Regions from separate parts of the Paenibacillus sp. NPDC055715 genome, predicted to be linked through region 1. Evidence: predicted binding sites of a transcription regulator. Region 1 holds the regulator's gene; the other holds the start of a gene.
What was found. Region 1 encodes NrdR, which represses ribonucleotide reductase genes. Its sites were predicted from a motif close to AACACNATATATNGTGTT; they were not measured.
Positions count from the first base shown of each region.

Region 1 (7,831 bases):
AATTCTGCGGTAACATGATGCTGTTCCTGATCTTTTGAATAATGCAGCGTAATGGTATCCGCATTCTGCACGACGTTTTCGGCTGTCGCCCCAGTTACGATGTTTACACCATCTGTTTTCAACTGCTTGACAACAGGCGCCACAAGATCCGCTTCAAACCCCGGTAGTATCCGCCCCCCTCCCTCCAGAATCGTTACCTTTGTTCCAAATTTGGCATACATCTGTCCAAGCTCGACGCCGATATATCCACCGCCTATCACGACTAGACTGGTCGGAGCCTCTGGGAGCGAAAGCGCCTCTGTAGAGGATAAAATACGTCCGCCGAACGGAAAGGCTCTCAGCTCGATTGGACGGGAACCAGTTGCCAATATGGCATACTTAAAGGAAATGGTTTGTTCCGCTCCATTTTGCTTGATAATGGCTGTATGCTCGTCAACCAAGCTTGCCTCCCCTTCCAGAATACTCACACCTGCTGTTTTCATTAAATAGCCGACTCCGCCTGCCTGCTTATTCACAATCCCCTGTTTGAAAGCTTGAGCATTCATGAATGACGCTGCTGCATCTGTTTGATTTAACTGCTTGAGTACCTCATAGCGATGTGCTTCGGCAATCAAAGCTTTGGATGGTATGCAGCCCACATGCGTACAGACTCCACCTAGCTGACTGCGTTCGACAATCGTTGTCTTCATTCCAAGCTGAGAAGAACGCAATGCCGCCACATAACCTCCCGGACCTGATCCAATGACCAGTGTATCTATAGATTCAAGCTTGCTCATAACCAAATACCCCCTGTTAAAATAGTCTGATTTAAATATGATGACCATAATATATTATAGTCATCATATTTAAAATACGTCAATAGTCGTGATCATCCATGCTGAAGTTGTCGTAGCAAGAAGACAAATTGACACTTTTTATTATGATGGTTATAATATTTTGAAGTTAGCATTATGAAACCGTGGAGTGAGTACAATGCCTTATCCAAAAGGCCATAAGATGAAAGTGCGGTGGAAGATCGTTGAAAGTGCTGCCCAGGCTTTTCGCGCCAACGGTATCCACGATGTAAGCGTGCCTTTTATTATGAAAGGCGCCGGATTAACTCACGGCGGGTTTTATTCACACTTTGACAACAAAGAACAGCTAGTCGCCGAAGCCTGTCGCTATGCCGTTAGTGATACCCTCGCACTTCTTCAGAAGGCCGTTGACCAAGAAAAGCAAGATCCCAAAATTAATGTTGTCATAGACTACTATTTAAGCACCCATCACCGTGATCGAACAGAAATGGGCTGTATTATTCCTGCCCTGTCTGTAGAAATAGCCCGTTCTTCCGAAGAAATCCGGCAGATATTCACGCAGGAGCTGGTACGAATGATTACGTTTATCTCCAATTTGGCGGGAATAGATCTGTCCAAAGCTAGGGCATTGTTCAGCAGCATGGTCGGTTCTCTTGTGCTTGCACGTTCAGTTAATGATCCTGAACTGAGCGACAACCTTCTCTCGGCAGGCAAACAACACGCCAAAGCACTGGCTAAAAGTTGAATGTGAATAGGTTATATGTACGCAAAAAAAGCCGCTAAACACCAAGAAATCCTTAATGTCTAGCGGCCTTTTCCTATGGGTTTAAACTCAAAACGGGGGTAGCGATTTGTCAGAGATTCGAAATCTGCACTCGCCAAATGTCTATTATGTTCCAAATCGTTTACGGTACCCGCATTTGCGGCACAGCTCTTCCACCGCTTCTCTCTTGGAGAACCCGAAGTACAAGCGGTTTGCGCGCTCCCCTTCAACAATGTCAGAAAAAGATTGCTCATGCACGTTACCTAAGTTAATTACGCCTTCCCCATCCAAACAGCAAGGGACAACCGTTCCATCCACCAATACCGCCGCCTGGCTGCGAAGCGCATGGCAAAAGCCTTTGCCATCATCCTCCGGGGCACTGAGACTCGGCCATTCAAATTCGTGATCCTGATTCAAATAAACGTTTGGTGCGATTTTGACCCCACTGCCCGGTATAACTTTTTCCTCAATCCGGTAGTCTAACCCAAACTCTTGCTCCAGTCGCTCAAGTGTCTCCCGGTTGCGCTGACGCTGCACATTAGTCAAATTATCTTGAGTCAGGTTCCAGAGACGGAACGAAATAATGACGTTATGCTTCACAGCTTCCCTTACAAACGTAAAAATATTGCCCAAATACCCTTCCCGATCTACCGAACCTTCATGCCCGTCAAAGCTGTGAAGCGAAAAATTCATCTGCCGTAGCGCGGGTTGGCCCAACAGCTTATGTCCGGTTTTGGGCAGCAAAGTGCCGTTGGTGGTAATATTCACTTTCAATCCTTTTTCATGAGCGCTCTCCAGCAAAAGATCAATTTTCGGATGGAGCAGCGGCTCTCCTTTTACATGCAGATAAATGTAGTCTGTATGCGGCTTGACCTGATCAAGCACATTCCGAAAGACTTCCGGATCAATAAATTTTTTGACACGCTGTGTTTGAGGGCAAAAGCTGCAAGCGAGATTACAGATACTTGTAATTTCAATATATACCTTTTTGAAAGTCTTCAACATGATTTCCCCATTCCAGCTACTATCCTGAACATCTGCTTATGCTCACTAATCTTATGATTATAACGGGTTATCACTGACAGGTAAATCATTTATGTTCGTTCATTTGCTCATCCTTTGCTGTCGTCAATTTGCTATTGACCTTAGGTCTGGCCCAAGGTTTATAGTGAAGTTATTCAACTACACCATAAGGAGTCTTGTCATTGAAAGAACACATTACGATCAGCCAGCTTTCACAGCTTATGAATGTATCTGTACATCAACTGCGATATTTTGAAGAAAAGGGGATCCTGTATCCGTCATACACAGAAAAAAATCAATATCGAATGTACGGACTTCATGAAATTTATCAGCTTTCCCATATTTTATTGCTGCGTAAATTAAATGTCTCTGTGGGTCAGATTGAAAAATGCATGACTTCCTACGCTGGATACACTGGAGTTTCCAAGCCAAGATCGGGAAGCGCGGCGCTTGTACGAGGAACGACAAAAATTTCTGCATGACGAGGCTTCGGCTCTTGAATGGGCTATGGAAAATTAGGGCCTTCTTTGACCAAACGTGTGACCACGAAGGAAAACGAAGTTAAATTCAAAACAAAAAAAACGACATTTCTGCCGTTTTTTTAAAGGATGGACTCTCAGGGACTCGAACCCTGGACCAATTGATTAAGAGTCAACTGCTCTACCAACTGAGCTAAGAGTCCATATTATTATGGTGGAGCCTAGGGGGATCGAACCCCTGACCTCATCGCTGCCAGCGATGCGCTCTCCCAGCTGAGCTAAGGCCCCGTTTTATATAATTTCAATCATCTGTTTGAATCGACTCCTATATCATATAAAATTTTTACCCCTGTGTCAATACTTTTATAAAAAAATATAATCACCTTCCCACCATAAACCAAGATACAGTCAGCGATCAGTCGCTGGCTGTATCTTTGGATAACAGTGTTTTCAGTTCTTTCATAAACATGTTGATGTCTTTGAACTGCCGATATACGGATGCAAAGCGAACATAGGCAACTTCATCAACAGGATAGAGCTGTTCCATGACCAGCTCGCCGATCTGCTGGCTATCCACCTCTGTAGCGGCTGTGTTGCGGATGGCGTTTTCCACCTGAGATACGATCATATCCAGTTGCTCGACGGATACGGGACGCTTCTCGCAGGCCCGAATGAGACCGCGCAGCATTTTATCACGGCTGAACTCTTCACGGCTGCCATCCTTTTTAATGACCATCAGGGGAGTCTCCTCCACCATTTCAAAGGTGGTAAAACGCCTGGCACATTGCTCGCATTCGCGGCGGCGGCGGATGGACTTGTTGTCATTCGCAGGCCGCGAGTCCAGCACTTTTGTTCCATTGTAGGCACAATACGGACATTTCATAAATTCATCACTTCCTTTTCCCAATAAATTCCCTATACTTTTTCGTAATAATTTTGTCGAAACGGTTCATAATATGTTTACCATGTCGCGAGGAGGTGAACAACAATGGCACAAGGAAACAATGGCAACTCCAACAACCTGGTAGTTAACAGATCCTCCGGCGCTCTGGAGCAAATGAAATATGAAATCGCTCAAGAGCTGGGTATCAGCATTCCTCAAGATGGATACCAAGGTAACATGACTTCCTATGAGAACGGTTCGATCGGGGGCTACATCACAAAACGCCTCGTAACGATCGCCGAACAACAATTGGCAGGTCAATACCAATAATCGCGGTAACGCAGAAGTAACAAGAAAAAGTGTACGGATGGGCTGCTAAAAACAGCCTGTCCTGCGCTTTTTTCATTTTAATGCCATCAGGCTGATGTGTCATGACATATTTACACGCAGCCTCGTCATCCATTAAAACTGATTATAAATTTTCGTGTATTGCCTGTAGTAGTAAATAACCCGCTGTACATAATGTCGTGTTTCGCCAAAAGGGATTTGCTTGATGGATTCTTCTTTCCCATCCCATACACCCTTGTCCAGCCACTCCTGTACTTTACCGGGGCCTGCGTTGTAAGCCGCAACGATAGCTACCGGATTGTCCTTAAATTTCACCGACAGATTATGCACATACCAGGTTCCCAGTTCAATGTTGGTGCCCGGCTCGTGCTTGACGCTATCCAGCGGAACCTTTTGGATTTGGGCGCTGTCCATAATCCAATTCGCAGTATCGGGCATGATCTGCATGAGTCCCAGTGCACCCTTGTGCGACTGTTTGCTGGTCTTAAAGTTCGTCTCAACACGGATAATGGACGCTACTAAAAACGGGTCCACTTCATATGTCTGCGAATATTGCCGGATCTCATCCTTATAATGAATCGGATAGAACCACGACATCCAGTTTGAATTAAAAAACAGAATCAAGACAAATCCGACAAACAAAGTCAGCAGGACTCTTTTTTTGCGCAAAATATTCATGCAAGTCCCTTTCGCTGCCAGAATTGATCAATTTGCTGTTTGGTTTCAGCCTGTGTTCCGCTATTGTCGATGACGATATCGGCCAGACTTCTTTTGTGTTCAATATCCATTTGCGCGGACAACCGAAGTCCGGCTTGTTCCTCGGTCAATCCATCTCTGAGCATCAGACGTTGGAGCTGCACATCGCGTGGTACGTATACCACCATAATTTCATCGTACAAACTCTCCAGCCCGGACTCGAACAGTAACGGGATATCCGCCAAAACAAGCTTGTCCGAATGTTCCCGCTCGAAAGATTCCATACGCGTACGCATTTCCTCACGAATTGCAGGATGTGTAATATCGTTAAGCACCTGCCGCTGGGCAGGATCTCCGAATACAATCTCGCCCAGTTTTTTGCGGTGCAGGGTTCCGTCACTGTTCATCACAGCTTGTCCAAAATGCTGTATGACCGCCGCCAGCACCGGATGCCCCGGAAGCATCACTTCCCGGGCAATGGCATCTGCGTCGATCAGCAGCGCACCCTTGGCGACCAGTAGAGCCGACACGGTGCTTTTACCGGTAGCAATACCTCCGGTTAATCCGATATTCATGCTCTTTCACCTCATAACAGCTTCAATATGCCCATCATAATCAATAATAATGCCGGTAACACACCCAGCGCCTTCATAAATCTGAATGCCGACAGACAGAAACCTGCTTTCATACCCGCAATCAAAAATGTCCCGCTGAATAACGCAATAGCCAGCGCGGTAGCGAGTGGCTGGAAGCCCAACATAGCTGCTCCCAATCCTGCACCGAACGCATCAACCGATAAAGCGATACCTAACCAAACCGCCTCCGTAGCGGAGATGCTACCCGAACGGTCCATATCCGCAGCAGACGGACTTCGGAGAATTCGAATAACGAGGCCCCATTTGCGGAATTCCAAAGAAAATACGGTCCGTTCCTCTTGTAGTTCTAAAGATTTCTCCCCCGCCGGAACATTACTGTTCTCAGGATCAGGTTCATCAATCAGATCCTCCTTGCGATGCAAGGATTGATACAAAGAGTAGCAGCCAATTCCAATCAGGATGACAGAGCCAAAAACGGTCGTATATACAGGAGACAGAACCTGGGACAACAACGCGCCTAGCTGCATGGATATGCCGATGACCAAACCTGAACATACTGAAATGATGACAATGGACAGCAGCGGAATTTTCATTTTACGCAGCCCATATGTAACACCGACTCCAAAACCGTCCAGACTTAGTGCAAATGCCAGCAGCAGCAGGGCTCCCCAATGATTAGCCACTCCAATTCCCTCCCATTGCGAAGGAAGGGCATTAAAGCAGCCGGAACCCTTCGCAGTATTGGTACCTGGAATCAATATATGAAAGGTATGGGTTTTGGGTGACTGTACCTGTTTAACGCAGAGGCTGGCAGACCGGGCAATGATGTGTACCACGTCCGGCTACGACGGATTTTTCGATCAATGTACCACAGTGAACACAAGGCTTAACACTGCGTCCGTAGATTTGCAATTGATGCTGAAAGTCGCCCGCTTCGCCTTGTCCGTTGACGAATGATTTGATGGACGAGCCTCCGACCAGAATCGACGCGCTCAATATGGAAATAATAGCTTCGTGCAGCACACGAAACTGGTTTTCATCCAGACTTTTGGCTGGCTGTGCCGGATGTATACCCGCCTTAAACAACGACTCATCCACATAAATATTCCCGATGCCCACGACATATGACTGGTTTAACAGCGCAGCCTTGATTGAAGTCGAACGGGTCCCCACAGCGACGCGAAGCGCCTCCGGTGTAAAGGACTCGTCCATCGGCTCCAAACCGAGCTTGTTCAGCGGCTTTTCCAGCAAATCCTGTCCTTCCGTGAATAAATGCATCGTGCCGAATTGGCGAACATCCTGATAGCGTAATTCCGTACCATCCGTAAAATGAAAAATAACGTGAGTATGCTTTTCCACAGGATCATTTTGCGAATACAGGCCATATCGCCCTTCCATTCTGAGATGGGAAACGAGGACCAGCCCGTCCAGCAGAATCCGCAAAAACTTCCCGCGTCTCTCCACCCCTGTAATCCGATGATCAGCCAGTTCCATAGCAAAAGCGTGTATATCATCAGGCCGCTGAATGATGCGCGGCAGATTCACGGTCACATGATCTATATGTTTATCGACGATAAGCTCGTTTAATGTTCGTTTAATCGTTTCTACTTCCGGTAATTCCGGCATGATGTCTTCACCTCATCCTATATTATAACGGAAGCAGCGTTAAAAGGGGACTATCTGCTCATTGAAATAACTCATTTCGCTTCATACCAATTCCCACCATAGCTGACCTCCGCTTTGAGCGGTACAGACAGCTTCATCGCCGCTTCCATCGTAGCCGGGACAAGCTCTTTCATCGTTTCCATTTCCTCCGGCGGAACCTCGAAAACAAGCTCATCATGTACTTGAAGCAGCATACGGCTACGAAGATTACGGTCGCGAAGCGCCGCGTCCATCTGTACCATCGCTAGCTTGATAATATCGGCTGCGGTGCCCTGAATCGGGGTATTCATTGCGGTACGCTCCGCGAACGAACGCAGGTTGAAGTTACTAGCATTAATCTCCGGCAAATAACGTCTGCGTTCCAGCAGCGTTTTTACGTATCCGTCCCGCTTCGCATCCTTCACAATATCATCCATGTAACGGCGAACGCCCTGGAACACGTCAAAATACTGGTCAATAAAGCGAGCCGCTTCCTTGCGCGTAATATTCAGGTTTTGCGACAAACCGTAATCACTGATCCCGTAGACAATCCCGAAATTAACCGCCTTGGCAGAACGCCGCATGTTAGAATCTACGTCTTCCGC
Region 1 is NZ_JBSHGA010000001.1:454,874-462,704, forward strand. Features, by position in the region: gene lpdA (dihydrolipoyl dehydrogenase) at 1-776, opposite strand, end outside; gene ACWGOO_RS02110 (TetR/AcrR family transcriptional regulator) at 973-1,539, shown strand; gene ACWGOO_RS02115 (radical SAM/SPASM domain-containing protein) at 1,684-2,562, opposite strand; partial or broken gene ACWGOO_RS02120 (MerR family transcriptional regulator) at 2,763-2,984, shown strand; partial or broken gene ACWGOO_RS02125 (Rpn family recombination-promoting nuclease/putative transposase) at 2,986-3,093, shown strand; tRNA gene ACWGOO_RS02130 (tRNA-Lys) at 3,190-3,262, opposite strand; tRNA gene ACWGOO_RS02135 (tRNA-Ala) at 3,272-3,347, opposite strand; gene nrdR (transcriptional regulator NrdR) at 3,475-3,942, opposite strand; gene ACWGOO_RS02145 (alpha/beta-type small acid-soluble spore protein) at 4,048-4,272, shown strand; gene ACWGOO_RS02150 (lytic transglycosylase domain-containing protein) at 4,405-4,968, opposite strand; gene coaE (dephospho-CoA kinase) at 4,965-5,561, opposite strand; gene ytaF (sporulation membrane protein YtaF) at 5,573-6,265, opposite strand; gene mutM (DNA-formamidopyrimidine glycosylase) at 6,378-7,208, opposite strand; gene polA (DNA polymerase I) at 7,280-7,831, opposite strand, start outside.

Region 2 (7,831 bases), on a different contig from region 1:
TGAACTTCTCCACTCATGCGTATCGTGCCCTGCTCTCCGGAACCGGGAGTAAACACAATAGAGACATCATCGGAGCTATTCACATTAAGATCCTGTAGCTGTCCACGTGTGAACGTCCATTTTTTATCAATAGCTGTTATTTCCCGCACCGCTTGTTGATTCCATGGAGCACCGTAGGCTACCATCCCGGCCACACCGATGATAATGCATAGACCCGCTGCAATAAACCATTTTTTATTCATGTTACTCGTTAGCTCCCCTCAGGATAGTCTGGTTCCATTTCCAGTATCGAACCGCACCTCTGACCAGAAGATTCAGAAGGTAGCGTACTCCAGGCAGCAGGAATAGGCCAATCCCGGTCAACGTGACGGCAAAAAAGAATTTAGCGGGATAAAAGTTGCCGTTCAGCGCATAATCTGCGACAGCGAGAAGGGGGGCCGCTATGAAGCTGACCGCTGCTGCGGCCAACGAAATCCATACCACCCACAAAGAGGCTAAGACAGGAATGGAGATTAGCAAATTAAGAAACAGCAGCCCCAAGAAAGTAAATAAATTGCGTGCGAAGTTTCTCTGGCGAGGCGGAGGAGTGGAAGTATCCCAGGTTGCGTTGGGATTATCCAGCGCTTCACGAGCGATATCCTTGGGGTTGCCTAGTTCACTGGCAATTTCGACCTCACTTTTTCCATTCACCAACCCATAGTCAAAATGCTGACTTAAATCACCAAGCAGCTCATTACGTTCCTCTGCGGGGAGAGGGGAGAGACGTTGCTCCACCTCTGTAAGAAACTGTTTTTTATTCATCGGGATTTCCTTCCTCCAGTAGGCTTGCGACATGGTGGACAAATTCATTCCATTCCCGTGTAAGTACTCTCGTGTAATTGCTGCCTGCATCAGTCAGTCGATAATATTTACGCGGGGGTCCCTCGGTCGATTCCTGTAAATAAGTTGTACAGTATCCCTCTGATACCAGACGGCGAAGCAGCGGATACAAAGCTCCTTCGGCTACTTCGATATGACGGGAGACGGCCTGAGCCAGTTCGTAGCCGTAACGGTCCCTGCGCCCAATTAAAACAAGAACGCACAGTTCCAGCACCCCTTTCTTGAATTGGATGTTCACATTCACGAGCGGTGCTCCCTTCCTGGATGTTATCATTGCTTCATAGGTGTCGTTTGGAGTATGAGGGAGAAATGTGTGCTTGATCATAAATTAGTTCAGGTACTAATCATAAATCAGTAGTCAGGTATAATTTAACATCATGTACTGATTAATGCAAGGTATTTAAAATTTAAAAATAAGTCTATGAGCTCATTTTAGGAGTTTTCTTTTGCTTTTGGAGTCAATGAGATAGCGAATGCTGTTGAAGAGAGAATCCGGATGAATACGCGCCATGCGTGGAGCAGTCGGAACAGCTGTTGTCCAAATCCTTACGGTCATAGCCTTTGGACAAGGCAACGAACGAGTAAGGACCGATAATAACAGGTTTACCTTCAATGCCCAGTTCCCGCCAATACATGGATATCACAGGTTACTGCTGATCAAGCCGGGCAACTCAGGCAATTCGGTAATGACATGTACTTTTCATCCTAGGCTGGTAGCCCGTTTGTTTTTGCGTACAAAAAAAAGACGATCCTTCCCGGTATGTGGACCAGTGGGTGTATCAACAACTGAAAATTTCCCGTTTACAGTGGCGGGACCGCGCCGGACTTGCACCGGCTTCCCTTTTGAGCCTGAACTGAATAGAACAGACACCTATCTCCAAGCTATGCGATTATGGTGTGGCGAATAATTATGCACTCGTATACTTGTTCACCACATAAGTGAAACTTGCAGGATCCGCAATAGAAACTCCGTTGGAGCCTATAATGAATCTGTTAGGCTAATGCAACTATAGATCCTGCCTGAATGCTGGCCTTCACATCCACCAGTCGTTGATTGCGGCTGCCCCGGAAGGGAAGGGTCAGATCCTTTTGCTGTTCTACAAAAGGGCCGTCCACAATCACATCGCACAGTAGCGCCAGCTCCCGCCGGGCCTGATCCGTAAGCAGCTCCTCATAGACAAAGCCCGTATAGGCCCACACGGTTCGGTCAGGGCAGGTTGCGCGGAAGTCGCGCACAAACTGCGAGCATTCCGCTGCCGAGAAAAAGGGGTCTCCACCGCAAAGGGTTAACCCGTCCAGCAGTGGATTATCTGCGATGTCACGGATAACCTCCTGCTGCCGTTCAGATGTGAACGGTTCGCCTGCGCGGAAGCTCCATGACGCCGGGTTGAAGCAGCCGGGACAGGCATGGCGGCAACCGCTAATGAACACAACGGTACGCAGGCCATGCCCTTCGTTCAGAGATTCTGGAATGTAGCCGCACAAATTCACCGATGCTTCACCCGGTCACGTACCTCCGCCTGTTTGGCGGCGTTGAAGCGAATGGTATAATCACCTGTCAAATATCCGGTTACCCGGCGCAAGCGCTGAAAATGCGTATGTTCCTCATCTGTGCCGCATTGGGGACAGCTCGTCCCGATAATGCCCTCGTAGCCGCATTCTGTGCAGCGGTCTACCGGATGATTGATGGAGAAGTACCCAATGTTCTGGTGGAGTGCGTATTGTACAATTTTAAGAAACGCCTCCGGGTTGTTCCGCGCATTCCCATCCAGCTCGATGTATGAAATCGCACCAGCGTTGCACAAATTATGAAATGGGGCTTCGAGGCTGATTTTGCGAGCAGCCGGAAGCGTATAGTACACAGGAATATGAAAAGAATTCGTGTAATACTCACGATCATTCACACCGGGAATGACTCCGAAATCACGCTGATCCAGCAATGTGAATTTGCCGGATAGACCCTCGGCAGGCGTAGCGAACAGCGTAATATTAAGGTTATGCAATTCACTCATCTGGTCGCAATAGACACGCATGGAAGCTATGATTCGTTGTGCCTCGCGGTATACAGCGTCATCCTCCCCGTGGTGTTTGCCGTACAGTGCCTTCATGCACTCAGCTAACCCAATGAATCCGATGGAAAGCGTACCGTGCTTTAGTATGCTCCCCACCTTTTCATCCGGCTCCAGCTTTTCTCCGCCTTCCCATACTCCTTCGCGCATCATAAAGTCTGAGGCTTTAGCCGGCTGGCTGGTCTGTATCTGGTAGCGATGGATCAGTCCGTCCACGGCAATGTGCATAACCTCTTTCAATCTGGTACCAAAGCCATCCCGGTCAGGTGTTTTGCGCTTGCCTGTGCAAATGCCGTACTCAATGCCAAGACGCACCAGATTAATGGTATTGAATGAGAGGTTGCCCTTGCCACTCTGGCGGTTTCTTCCGAAACGGTCAGCAAGAGTGCGGGTACGGCAGCCCATCGTCGCAATAATGGTATCCGGATCATCTGCGCGGTAATAGGGCAGGTTGAAGGTAGCATCCACATTGACAAAATTGGGATACATACGTTTGCTGGAGCATTCTACTGCCCGCAGGAACAAGTCATAGTTAATATCGCCTTCGGCCTGATTGATCCCTTTTTTGCATTGGAAAATATGCTGTGGAAAAATAGGAGTTTCCCCGCTGCCCAAGCCACGAATAGTGGCCTCCAGCAACGATTGCGTAACAAGCCGCCCCTCAGCAGATGTACACATGCCGTAATTCAGTGATGTGAACGGAATTTGCCCGCCTGCCCGACTGCTCATAGTGTTCAGGTTATGAATAAGTGATTCGGCGGCCTGCCGGGTTTCCGTCTCCGTTTCTTCGCGTGCGAATGCATATGAACGTGGGCAGGCCTCCTGTAATCGGCTGCTGGCTATATGTAATTCTTCATCAGGCAGGGCGGGTTCTATTTCTTCTCCGAACAGACGGAGTCCCTTGCGCAGATGCTTGCGGAAGGACCGGGCCACGAAAGGAGCAAGGTCCCAGTCTATTTTATTGGCAGAGACACCTCCGAACTGGCTGTTTTGCTGAGACTGAAATATGATAGCCACCAGTGCCATAGCAGACATAATAGTTTGTGGTGTGCGCACAGATCCGTTGCCTGTATTAAAACCATCGTGCAACAAGCGACCAAAAGGAATAAAAATACAGTTCGTAGTCCCGAGCGCATATTGGTCCAAATCGTGAACATACACATATCCGTGGTCGATAGCGTCTGTCAGTTCAGATGGAAGCACACGCAGGCGTGCATACCACTTGGCGTACTCAGAGCCAAGCTTGCTCATTTTGCCACTGAACGATTCTCCATTCAAATTCGCATTCTCCCTCAGCATGTCCAAGTCTTGTGCCCCAATGACCCGCTCGCCGATGTTGTATAATTGATGTTCCTCCAGCACCTTCATTGCGAAACCCTCCATATAGTAAAATATATATCATTCTCCAAAAACAATATATTGACGATATCGTGTACTAATCAATTGTTTCAGTCTATATATTGTATATATGGATAGAGAGAGAGTATGTGATTATTGTCACGTTAACAGAGAGGGATAGCATAAAAAACCAGATGAGAAATCAGGAACACATCGACGAATACGTTCCTGACTTTACATCTGGCGATCAAATGTTTGACGGAAAATAGCATGATGGCAGGCTCATTAGAGCTGATTGTATTTGGGATATATTGCTGGATAGTTTACAGCAGCTTTTTCAGCTGGGACACCCGGCCTTGTGAGATATCGAGCATTTCCGCATATACCTTTTGCGGCAGGTTGGGATGTTCCTGAATCAGCTTTCGGAGCCTTTTTACCATTTCTCCTTGCTGCACTCTGGATGGTTTAGGCTGCCAGGTTGTATGGCTACGAACCGGCTTGGTATGTTCCTGAGCCTGGATGGCTATGGTGCTGGTAGGATGTACATTTTCCTCTGTCTTTAATACCTGAATGCAATCGGCGCAAATAAAGCTATCACGAAAATAAGTTAAATGATCAATTGCGCCGCAAAATTTGCAGGATACACCTGTATATTTCTTTAATACAAATCCTTCTTCATTCACGAAAAATTCGAGCGAATCACCAATATTGATATCCATCGTGGTGCGCATTTCCTTGGGAAGCACGATTCGCCCCAATTGGTCCAGAGGTCGTGTCATTCCGGTATTTTTCATAATTTCATCCTCCTTCAATTATTTATCCTGATTATACCAAAAAATATTATTTTTTGCTTTGTTTATTGAAGAAAATATTTTTTATGATTTTGGCATAATTTTGTTCGGCCCTCATACGTATGCTTGAATATAATTAGTAAAATATGGTCCCCATGTCTGGCTCCCGTACTATTGCGACAAAAGGCCGCCGTTTGACCTTCACACGTATTGCCGGGGGCAGAAGACGTTTGTAATATCAGCCTTTTGCATCTCGATTCCCAACGCTTAAAAGTACAATATATAGACAAGCTAGACCGTTTTGATCTATATATTGCTGATCTGAAACCTGCTACAATAATATAAATTAATAAAGCAGTGCTGGATTAAAGATGTCACACGGCTGGGGATGGCTGCGTAACCCACACAAGGCGACTTACAATAAGGTGTACAATCGGTCAACGTTTGATATATTTAAAGTACTTGGTCAATTGTTCAAGTAGAGGAATTAAGTTATGGACACCAAGGGAAACATGGAATCGAAATGGGAAGAGATCACTGCAACAAAAAAATGAGCGAGAAGCCCTCTTCAAAAATTTCGAAGATAATAAAGATCGAATTGCTGAAATGCATTTTGAGGTTGAGATTAGCAATTGCAATATATGTTTTTAAAGCGCGAACAACTCGTGGGGTTGAAAAAACTGCAATTGATCCAGATAGCGTGATGGAAATTGAAAATATAAACGAAACTGTGTGGCGCTTGTTAAAAAACGACTCATTGAATACGGTTATGGAGAACGCCTCAAACGAGAAGGACTCAGTTAACAAAGGAGATTTGGATATTTCGATAGTGTAGATTTATGATAGCGTACTACGGGACAGTGAATAAACACAAGCAATCCCCGCCGACCAATTAGAGGTTAGCGGGGATTTTTGCTTACGCTGACCCAATTGTTTCCTGGGGTTGAATAACCTTATGACTATTCGGCACAGGCATAGCTAAGGTAAAAAAAGCTAGTTGCGACGATCAGAAGAACCATTTTCCTTAACATTGTTTATCCACACCCTCTCAATGAAATCGAAAAACTCTGTTTTGATTTCAGTAACTGCATGCACTTGAAAGTGAGCAAATAATCCTATACATTTTATAAATTATGCCTCATTTTTTAATCCAATTTTATCAACTTTTTTTGTCCACCCACTGAACTATTAAATATATTCATATATGCCATAAACAGGTTGACAATATTGATAGACTCATTTATTCTATTTATGGATTTACAAATTTTTCAAGGAAGCGTTTTGTTATGAAAGTAAAATTTCTACCACAAGCTCTTCTAGCTGCAACGTTACTCATCTCTTTGGGGGTCGTCAGTCCAGCAATCTCTCATGCTGAGAAAGGAGAGAAAATCCCTGACCAAATGTTAGCGGGTACCATCATCCAATATGATGAAAACAATAACATGGTTGTATTGGAAAAAGGAACTCCGGTACCTGAACAGCAAAAATCTAAAACTGCTATTGCTCACTTACCGCTGAACAACAGGTTGAGCTAGAAAAAGAAAAACAACAGGATAAAGAGATCGAAGAAGCAACCAAATCACTGCCGGTATATCATATTGATAACCCTGACCCTCAGCCTGGTTTAAAAGTAATTTATGATGGCGAAGGTTTTATCAAAGATATTATCATGCCTGATCAAAAGGAAAATGCGATTACTACTAATAATGTTTCACTTCAAGCATTACCACGCGGTGCACGCAAATCACCTGGGACTTATACATATGGAGATCATGATAATCAAATTAAAATTCGCGGAACATCTGATGGCTATGTTCGAGGCACAGGGAGAGGAACAAACTTCACAGACACGTATGGGGAAAATTCCAATAGACTCGAAAAAGGTGACTGTGCAACAAAAGGGGCAATTGATAATCCTGAATTCGGAACAAGAATTCGGGTAAGGAACTATGATAATGATACAGTCCATGTATTTAGAAAGGCCGATAATGGGAGTCTTCCAGATGCAGTCATTGATATTTGGAAAACGGGTGTAGAGGATCTAGGTTTAGAATGGCATTCGTACGTCTCATTTTCAGCAAGATATTCCTATGATTTTTAATATCTTTATACTAAAAAAGGATGGGATCTCGTGTTCTATCCTTTTCTCTTTGTTATCATCTTCAGTTTGATTCATCACTTATCTCAGAAAGGATGCTTCGTTTTGAGAACAAGCAGCTACAAATTCTTTAGATTCTTTATACTTTCCCTGCTCGTGCCAGCCTTATTGTCATCCTGCTCTCCCTCTTCTACCCCACCAGCAGAATCATCTGTACCCATAAATGAAAAAGTAGCGTCGGCCGGGAAAGGCCAGTATCTATCCATGACTTATACAGAGTATGTGAATGGGAAAAACACAGATCAAGGCATGGTTATGCGAGTTATGACGTACGACTTAAGCAGTAAAAAATTGACCAAACTGGCCGATGTTCCTTATACCTCTCAATACCCGCTTTCTGTAGTGTCCTTGCCTGATCACAAAATTTATTACTCTGCCGATGTTGATGACAAGGGAGACCAATTATTTTCGTACGACTTGAATACCAAAAAAACCGAACAGCTTTCCGATAATTTGTTTGCCATTAATCGTATCGTACCAACTACTCCAGATGGCCCACTCGTTCTGGTTGCGGTCAAAAAAGGAGAGCGGACACTTAAAACTATTTTCTACAATAAATCAACGCGTATCATGAAATTTATGCATGATGAAAACCA
Region 2 is NZ_JBSHGA010000006.1:262,196-270,026, reverse strand. Features, by position in the region: gene ACWGOO_RS12865 (DUF4097 family beta strand repeat-containing protein) at 1-242, opposite strand, end outside; gene ACWGOO_RS12860 (DUF1700 domain-containing protein) at 244-801, opposite strand; gene ACWGOO_RS12855 (PadR family transcriptional regulator) at 794-1,123, opposite strand; gene ACWGOO_RS12850 (hypothetical protein) at 1,338-1,514, opposite strand; cobalamin riboswitch at 1,571-1,769, opposite strand; gene nrdG (anaerobic ribonucleoside-triphosphate reductase activating protein) at 1,873-2,370, opposite strand; gene ACWGOO_RS12840 (anaerobic ribonucleoside triphosphate reductase) at 2,367-4,316, opposite strand; gene ACWGOO_RS12835 (AbrB/MazE/SpoVT family DNA-binding domain-containing protein) at 4,610-5,080, opposite strand; gene ACWGOO_RS12830 (hypothetical protein) at 5,601-5,912, shown strand; gene ACWGOO_RS12825 (hypothetical protein) at 6,364-6,612, shown strand; gene ACWGOO_RS12820 (hypothetical protein) at 6,747-7,178, shown strand; gene ACWGOO_RS12815 (hypothetical protein) at 7,281-7,831, shown strand, end outside.
Region 2: the regulator NrdR is predicted to act here: its motif matches at 4,398-4,415, upstream of ACWGOO_RS12840 (anaerobic ribonucleoside triphosphate reductase).